Regions from separate parts of the Paenibacillus sp. 22594 genome, predicted to be linked through region 1. Evidence: riboswitches for the same ligand, from Rfam matches in the RefSeq annotation. Region 1 holds a riboswitch; the other holds the start of a gene.
What was found. Region 1 has a riboswitch for thiamine pyrophosphate ahead of ACTJKB_RS05250 (thiamine phosphate synthase). Riboswitches for the same ligand answer to the same signal wherever they lie in the genome.
Positions count from the first base shown of each region.

Region 2: linked by a shared signal. The riboswitch ahead of ACTJKB_RS19980 (ABC transporter ATP-binding protein) and the one ahead of ACTJKB_RS05250 (thiamine phosphate synthase) in region 1 are both predicted to bind thiamine pyrophosphate.

Region 1 is NZ_JBQENA010000001.1:1,127,668-1,131,877, reverse strand. Features, by position in the region: gene ACTJKB_RS05260 (NUDIX hydrolase) at 1-179, opposite strand, end outside; gene ACTJKB_RS05255 (SDR family oxidoreductase) at 415-1,284, shown strand; TPP riboswitch at 1,453-1,554, shown strand; gene ACTJKB_RS05250 (thiamine phosphate synthase) at 1,678-2,280, shown strand; gene thiS (sulfur carrier protein ThiS) at 2,334-2,537, shown strand; gene ACTJKB_RS05240 (thiazole synthase) at 2,609-3,373, shown strand; gene thiH (2-iminoacetate synthase ThiH) at 3,404-4,210, shown strand, end outside.
Region 2 is NZ_JBQENA010000006.1:165,748-169,957, reverse strand. Features, by position in the region: gene ACTJKB_RS19990 (DHA2 family efflux MFS transporter permease subunit) at 1-611, opposite strand, end outside; gene ACTJKB_RS19985 (TetR/AcrR family transcriptional regulator) at 804-1,460, shown strand; TPP riboswitch at 1,532-1,635, shown strand; gene ACTJKB_RS19980 (ABC transporter ATP-binding protein) at 1,775-2,536, shown strand; gene ACTJKB_RS19975 (ABC transporter permease) at 2,520-3,296, shown strand; gene ACTJKB_RS19970 (ABC transporter substrate-binding protein) at 3,293-4,210, shown strand, end outside.

The sequences.
Region 1 (4,210 bases):
TGAATCTCCCTCTCCAGTGCAGCCTCCAGGCCTTCTCCGAATTCCATTTTTCCGCCGGGGCATTCCCAGCTGCCTGCTCCTATCACATCTGCAGCTGCCCGCTGTACGAGCAGGATTCTGCCTTGATGCAAAATGACTCCTTTGACCGCGACGATGATGCTCCGTGCATTTCTGGTCATATAACTTATGCGCCTCCTTATCCTATGGGTTAATCGCTCCGAATCTCATCTCGGATCTATACTTCACTAAATTATATCGGCCCTTTACGTCAAAAACGACTGTATTTTTGTTTGGACAGCCGGGAAGTGTGGTAAGTAACATAACGAAAGCGATTGTATAATTGATGATGCATAAGCCATCCTAATACGATGTGGTTACTTCAACAAAAGGTACACAGCGAAAGGAGAATGGATCATGCCAGAAAATAAGCAGACTACCAAAACCTTGCCTCCCCAGGTGCAGGATCATCAGCCCGGTATCGAGAGCGAGATGAATCCGCGCCCTGAATTTGAAACTTCCAGCTACAAGGCGGCAGGCAAACTGCTGGGTAAGGCGGCGCTCATTACGGGAGGCGATAGCGGTATTGGACGGGCGGTTGCCGTTCATTTTGCCAAAGAAGGTGCGGATGTGGTCATTTCCTACCTGAATGAGCATTCCGATGCCGAAGAGACCAAACGCCAAGTGGAGCAGGAGGGACGGAAGTGTATTCTGATTGCCGGTGACATCGGCGTAGAAGCGTTCTGCCAGGATCTGATCAACCGGGCGGTGGAGGGACTGGGCAAGCTGGACATCCTGATCAACAATGCGGCCGAGCAGCATCCGCAGGACAAGATCGAGGATATTACCTCCGAGCAGCTGGAGCGGACGTTCCGTACGAATATTTTCTCTATGTTCTATTTGACCAAGGCAGCTATGCCGCATCTGAAAAAGGGCTCCACAATCATCAACACGACGTCGATTACCGCGTACCGCGGCAGTCCGCAGCTGCTGGACTATTCGTCCACCAAGGGCGCGATTCTCAGCTTCACCCGCTCGTTGTCGATGAATCTGGCGGAAAAGGGTATCCGTGTGAATGCTGTCGCTCCGGGTCCGATCTGGACACCACTGATTCCATCCACATTTGATGCCAAAAAGGTCAGCGAGTTCGGCGGTACACAGCCCATGCAGCGTCCGGGACAACCGGAAGAGCTGGCGCCAGCCTATGTCTATCTGGCCTCGGATGATTCATCCTATGTCAGCGGTCAGGTAATGCATGTTAACGGCGGGGAAATTGTCAACGGCTAGAAGTTACTGTGCGGCCAGTCGGTTTCGGAAAATATAACGGTTCAAGAGCAGGCCCATGCGGTCTGCTCTTTTTTATGTCCCTTGCAAGCAGTGAAGCTTTCGGTAAAAGGGATAGCTTTTCCGAGGAATAATATGTTAATATGAACCACGTCAGCAACTGAATACAGCAATTGTCCCTAGGGGTGCCGCAAGGCTGAGACGAACGTGACGTTCGGACCCTTTGAACCTGATCTGGTTAAAACCAGCGTAGGAAAGCGGAGAATGAATGAACTGCAGCGGGGTTGTATTTCTTACACCCGTATTCCTGTACAAATTTATGACTGCCTCCTATCGCGGGGGCGGTTTTTTTGTGTTGCCCGTTTGTCGCAAAAGAGTGGAGCAGGAGGTGAAGAATTGGCGGAAATTCATTTGATCTCTGATGGGAAGTTGGAGCCGGGGCGGTTCGTCAGCCTGGCGGCCGCTGTGCATCCGCTCGTGGACTATATTCATCTGCGGGAAAAGCACCGGTCTGCCCTGGAGCTGCTGGGCATGGCAGAGCAGCTGATGCGTGCAGGAATCCCCGCATCCTGTCTGGTCATCAATGATCGGCTGGATGTTGCGCTTGCCGCCGGTGCAGGTGCTGTCCAGCTAGCCTGGCACAGCTTGCCGCCTGCAGCAGCCCGTGCAGCCGCTTCCGGTCTCCGGCTGGGAAGGTCAGTGCACTCCGCGGCAGAAGCCGCTGAAGCAGGCCGGCAAGGGGCGGACTTTTGCCTGTTCGGGCATATTTTCCCTACTGGCTGCAAGCCCGGTCAGCGGGGGCGCGGTTTGGCGCTACTGGAGGAAGCGGTCCGTAGCACCCGCATTCCACTGATTGCTATCGGCGGGGTGGAGCCTGGTAATGCAGGTCAGGTGATCCGTCACGGTGCTGCCGGGATTGCGGTCATGTCCGGCATTTGCGGAGCGGATGACCCTGTAGCTGCTGCCCGTGCTTACTGGTTGGCGCTCCAGGAGTCGTAAGATCTGTGTGTTTGAATGTACCGTGGGTGACCACGTGAAGGAGGTGAGAAGGCATGAATCTAATCATCAATGGCAAACCCGGAGTAGTTGCGGAAGACTGCCGGACCGTTGCCGATCTGTTAAACCGGCCTGAATGGAGCTTTCGGCTTGTGATCGTGGAACGAAATGGTGAGATTGTCAGCAAGGAGCATTACGGGGCGGTGGCATTATGTGAAGGCGACCGGCTGGAGCTGGTGCATTTTGTGGGCGGGGGCTGATGCCGTGAGGCTATCATAAAATATAAGAATTTATTTTCACGCTGTCGAATTTCATTACAGGAGGCGAGTTCATGTTAGATCCATTCGTGATTGGCGGCATTACGTTATCGAGCCGGCTGTTCATCGGCACCGGCAAATACAGCCGCAATACACTTATTCCCGAGGTGGTTTCAGCTTCAGGCTCACAAGTGATCACGGTTGCCCTGCGCCGTGTAGATCCGGAGAGCCAGGACAATATTATTAGCCATATTCCTTCCCATATGACTCTGCTTCCGAATACTTCGGGTGCGCGCAATGCCGAGGAAGCTGTGCGGATCGCCAGACTGGCCAGAGCCGCCGGCCTTGGTAATTGGGTCAAGATTGAGGTCATCAATGATCAGAAATATCTGCTGCCGGACAACCTGGAGACTATCCGGGCTACGGAAATACTGGCCGCAGAAGGCTTCGTAGTGCTGCCCTATATGAGCCCGGACCTCTCAGCCGCGCTGCGGATGCAAGCAGCGGGAGCCGCCGCCATTATGCCGCTGGGTTCACCCATCGGCTCGAACCGCGGCCTGCGCACCAAAGAGCTGCTGCGCATTCTCATCTCTGAGGTGGATCTTCCGGTGATCGTCGATGCCGGTATCGGCCGCCCCTCCGAAGCGGCAGAAGCGATGGAGCTTGGCGCATCCGCTGTGTTGCTCAATACGGCAATCGCTACCGCCCGTGATCCGCTGCTAATGGCAGAAGCCTTTCGCGAGGCGGTAGTTGCAGGCCGCAAGGCTTATTTGGCTGGACTCGGTCCAGTGGAAGAGACGGCTGTCGCGTCTTCGCCTTTGACCGGATTTCTGAAGTGACTCACAAGCTAACGGAAATGGGGGAGTAACATGAGCTTTTTTGAACCACTGACTCGTCTGGAGCAACTGCCTTACGAGAGCTTGTGGCGGGAGTACCGGGTGGAGGATGTGAAGCGGGCGCTTCTCAAGGATCGTCTGGATGAAAAAGACCTGCAGGCCCTGCTGTCTCCGGCTGCGGAATCTTGTCTGGAGGAGATGGCTCAGCGAGCGCAGCGGTTGACCCGTACGCATTTTGGGCATGTGATGCAGCTGTTCACACCGATGTACCTGGCTGATTTCTGTGTGAATCACTGTACGTATTGCAGCTTCAGCTCGATTTATGATTTTCCGCGAAAAAGATTGACTCTGGAGGAGGTCAGACAAGAGGCTATAGCAATCTCCTCCACGGGCCTGCGCCATCTTCTGATTCTGACCGGGGAATCGCGCAGGGAGAGTCCGGCCACATATGTGAAGGAATGCGTAGAAATTCTGCATGAGTACTTCTCTTCTGTCAGTATTGAGGTGAACCCGCTGTCCACTGAAGAGTATCGGGAGCTTAGGGAAGCGGGAGTGGACGGGCTGACCCTGTATCAGGAGGTCTACCACCAGGAAACCTACCGCAAGCTGCATGTGAAAGGTCCCAAAAGAGTCTACCGCAACCGTCTGGATGCCCCCGAACGGGGCTGTCAGGCCGGTTTCCGCTCTGTCAACATCGGTGCTCTTCTGGGCATGTATGATTGGCGCCAGGAAGCCTTCATGACCGCGATGCATGCCCGCTATCTGCAGGACAAATATCCGGAATGCGAAATCGGCTTATCCGCTCCGCGCTTTCGTCCGTATCTGGGCGAGTTCAACCCG
Region 2 (4,210 bases), on a different contig from region 1:
ATCCCGGGCACCTGGCTGCGTTCCGATTGCGGCAGCTTGCGCGAACCAATCAGGAGACAGATGATCCCGATAGGAATATTTATGAGGAAGATCCAGCGCCAGGAATGATACTCCACCAGCCAGCCGGACAGCACAGGACCGATAGCCGGAGCAAACAGCACCGGTATACCCATGATCCCCATGACTACGCCTACCTTGTTCTTCGGTGCCAGCTTGTACACATATGCCATCCCGACAGGAAGCACACAACCTCCGCCCAGACCCTGCAGGACACGGAAGGCAATCAGCCATTCTGCACGGCTTGGTGTTGCACAGAGAATAGAACCCATAGTGAATACGATAACTGCCGTTAGAAAAACTGTCTTGGCTCCGAAACGGTCAGACAGCCAGCCGGACAACGGAATCACCGAGGCCTGGGCCAGCATGTACCCGGTCACAATCCATTGCAATGTATTTAGATCCGTATTAAAATCCTTGACCAGCGTTGACAAAGCCACATTCATAGCCGTACTGTCGAGCACCACCATGAATACACCGGCAATGATGGCCAGCAGCGGAACCAGAATGCTTGACAGGCGAAAATCGGCCTCCGGTTTCAGCGATTGCTCCATTCTCTATCTCCTCCTGAATTGAACTGCGCAGGTAGACTCATTGACCGCAGCACAACTTAATCGATATAATATATCTCTGAACGGACAACTGTCCGTTGTTACATTTTTTAGTCTACGGACAATTGTCCGGTCTGTCAATGGAGTTCACTTATTTCCTGTAAATATATGCTGTATTTCTGAAAGGAGCCTGTCATGAACCCGAGAGAACAAGGCAGCAATCCATCCTCAAACCTAACACCACAATCAAATCCATCCTCCTCCCGGAATAATCAGGACCCTTATGTCCAGCGTATTCTTGAAGCTGCCCGAGAGCTTTTTACTGAGAACGGTCTGGAAGCAGTCAGTATGTACGGCATTGCCAAGCGGGCAGGAATCGGCCAGGGTTCGCTCTACCGCAGATTCACGGACAAAGGTGAAATTTGCTCTGCCCTGCTCTCCACCAGCTCCGAACGTTTTCTTGCCCGATTGGAGCAGGAGCTCCAATCCTCTGTTGGAGCAGACAGCTCCATTGAAGAGCTGCGGAGCAGTATTGAACAGGTTGTGGAATTTATAGACCAGCATGCTGAGCTACTGCAGATGATCAAGTCTGAATTCACGGGCAAAAAACAGCTCACCCAGTTTGAACATCCGATTTTCCAGCGGCTGAACGCAGTTATGGCCGAGCGTCTGAAGCGGGTTGCAGATGATGGCAAGCTGATTGCTATTGATCCCCATTTTGCCGCAACTTCTCTGATCGCGGTCCTCAGCCCTGATCTCTATCTCTATCAGCAGAAGCTTCACGGGTCGGGCAAAAAGGATATCCTGGAAGGGATTCTAACCCTATTCGTAACTGGACTACAGCGGTCCTGAGCACACTTTCTTTTGACAACATTCTGGAATATGCTATATTAGTTAGCAGTTGCGAATATAATATTGACCTGCTATTTCACTAGGGGAGTCTAATGACTGAGACGAAGCCTTAAGCTTCGGACCCTTGGAACCTGATCTGGATCATACCAGCGGAGGGAAGTGGAACAGAAACGATCAGCAGTGCCGCTTCACGCCTACTGCCTGAACCTTTCAGACCCATTTGCCTCCCCTGGAGACGGATGGGTCTTTATTGTGCTTCCGCAGTCCCGGAAGCAGATGCGTCGCCAATGAAAGGAGGCTTAATACATACGAATATGATCTCAATCACTAACCTGTCCTATGCTTTCAGCGCTTCGCCGCAGACTCCGGTATTCAGTGGACTCTCAATGAACATCGGCCAGGGCGAATTCATTTCCATTGTCGGTGCCAGCGGCTGCGGAAAAAGCACCCTGTTCAAAATCATCGCCGGTCTGCTTAGGCATACAGATGGCGAACTCAAAGTTCACGGTATGATCTCTGACGATCCATCGTCGCGTCTGGGCCAGGTCGCCTATATGCCGCAGCAGGATCTGCTGCTGCCCTGGAGAACCGTGATGGACAACTGCCTGCTGCCCTGGGAGCTGAAGCGAAAGAGCAGCAAAGCAGATGCTGTAAAGAATATCCGTGAAATGCTCGACCGGTTTGGACTTGAAGGTACAGAGCGGCTCTACCCGCAGGAGCTGTCCGGGGGGATGCGTCAGCGGATCGCTATGCTCCGCACCCTTGCCGCCGGAAATGAGCTGATGCTGCTCGATGAGCCTTTTGGAGCACTGGATGCCATAACCAAGCGTGAACTGCACCGTTGGCTCCTGGAATTATGGGGCAGTCTTAAGCAAACGGTTCTGTTCATCACCCACGATCTAGAGGAGGCGCTGCTGCTCAGTGACCGGATTTACCTGATGTCTGGAGGCAGCGGCGGTGTACAGGAATTCTCGGTGGATATCCCGCGGCCCAGACATTACCGGATGAACTATGAACCGCATTTCATTACTTTGCGGGAGAATTTGGAGCGGAGGCTGCATGAGAGTATCTATTAGCAGAACCTTTCTGCGCGAATATGGCCCCTTTGCCTTGCTGGTACTGGTCACTCTTGCCGGCTGGGAGAGCGCTGCGCGACTGAAGCTTGTCCCAGCATTCATTCTCCCGGCTCCAACGGCTATATGGACGGCACTCATGGAGCAGAGAGAACTGCTTTTCGGAGAACATTTCCCTGCTACTCTGCAGGAGGTTTTGCTCGGCTTTGTTCTGTCGGCAACCTGCGGCATGCTGCTGGGTACTGGAATGCACATGTTCACTCCACTCGAAAAGGCGCTATACCCCTTGCTGGTGATCAGTCAGACCATTCCGCTGATCGCGCTGTCACCCATTTTTATTATGTGGTTTGGCTATACCCTATGGAGCAAGGTTGCAGTGGTTTTCCTCACTGCCTTTTTCCCGGTGGTAGTAGGGACCTTTGACGGTCTGCGCAAAAGTGGTGCTATGTACAAAGAACTGTTGCTCACACTCGGTGCGACCCGCTGGCAAATTCTGCGAAAGACCCAGATTCCGCCTGCACTGCCCTCTTTGTTCTCTGGTCTCAAGCTCTCTATGGTCTACTGCGTCATTGGCGCGACGATCGGGGAATGGCTGGGCGGCAGCCGGGGACTCGGCTATTTCAGCCGCCGGATGGCGGGCAATCTGCAAAGTGCGGAAATGTTCGCTTCTGTATTTCTTTTATCTGCACTCGGAATCATTCTGTTTCTATTTATTGTGCTGCTCGAAAAAATTATTTTGCAGAAAAGAGGCATTCATCGATGAAACTGATCCCTTCTGAACCTCCCTTTAGAAAAAGGAAACTCCATCTAGTCCCGTTATTGCTATTTCTGTGTCTGGGACTTGCTGCGACAGGCTGCGGGAACAGCAATGATAAGTCTCCAGCCAGTTCTGCATCAGCGGATCAAGGCGGGCAGCCCCACAAGCTAACGATTATGCTCGACTGGTATCCGAACGCAGTCCACTCCTTCCTGTACGCCGCCCAGCAGAACGGCTATTTTGCCGACGAAGGGCTTGCTGTGGATATCCAAATGCCCGCTGACAGCAATGATGCCCTGAAGCTCGTAGCCGCAGGTAAAGTTGACCTGGCCCTAAGCTACCAGCCGCAGGTGCTGATGGCACGGGGTGAGCAGATTCCGGTGAAGTCCGTTGCTGCGATCGTCAGACATCCGCTAAATCATCTGATGGTTCCGGCTGACAGCGGGCTCAAGAGCCCAAAAGACCTGGAAGGTAAAAATGCCGGATACTCTTCGATCCCTCTCTATGAAGCTATGCTGAAAACCATGGTCAAAAGCGATGGCGGAGATCCTGGAGCAGTAAACCTGACCGATGTGGGTTTTGACCTTATTCCAGCCATTACAACCGGGCGTGTCGATGGCATTATTGGCGGATTTATTAACCATGAGCAGTTGATTCTGGAAAAGGAAGGCCATCCGGTCATTTCGTTGAATCCAACCGATTACGGCGTCCCCGATTACTATGAGCTTGTCTTGGTCGCCAGCGACTTGGGTTTGCAGAATTCTGAAGGCTACATCCAGAAGTTTATCCAGGCTGCACGTAAAGGACAGCAATTCGTTGCGGATCACCCGCAGGAGGCGCTTGACCTTCTGCTCGCTCACGAGGATGCCACCGCCCCCCTCGACAAGGACATCGAGTCCAAGAGCCTGGAGCTGCTGCTG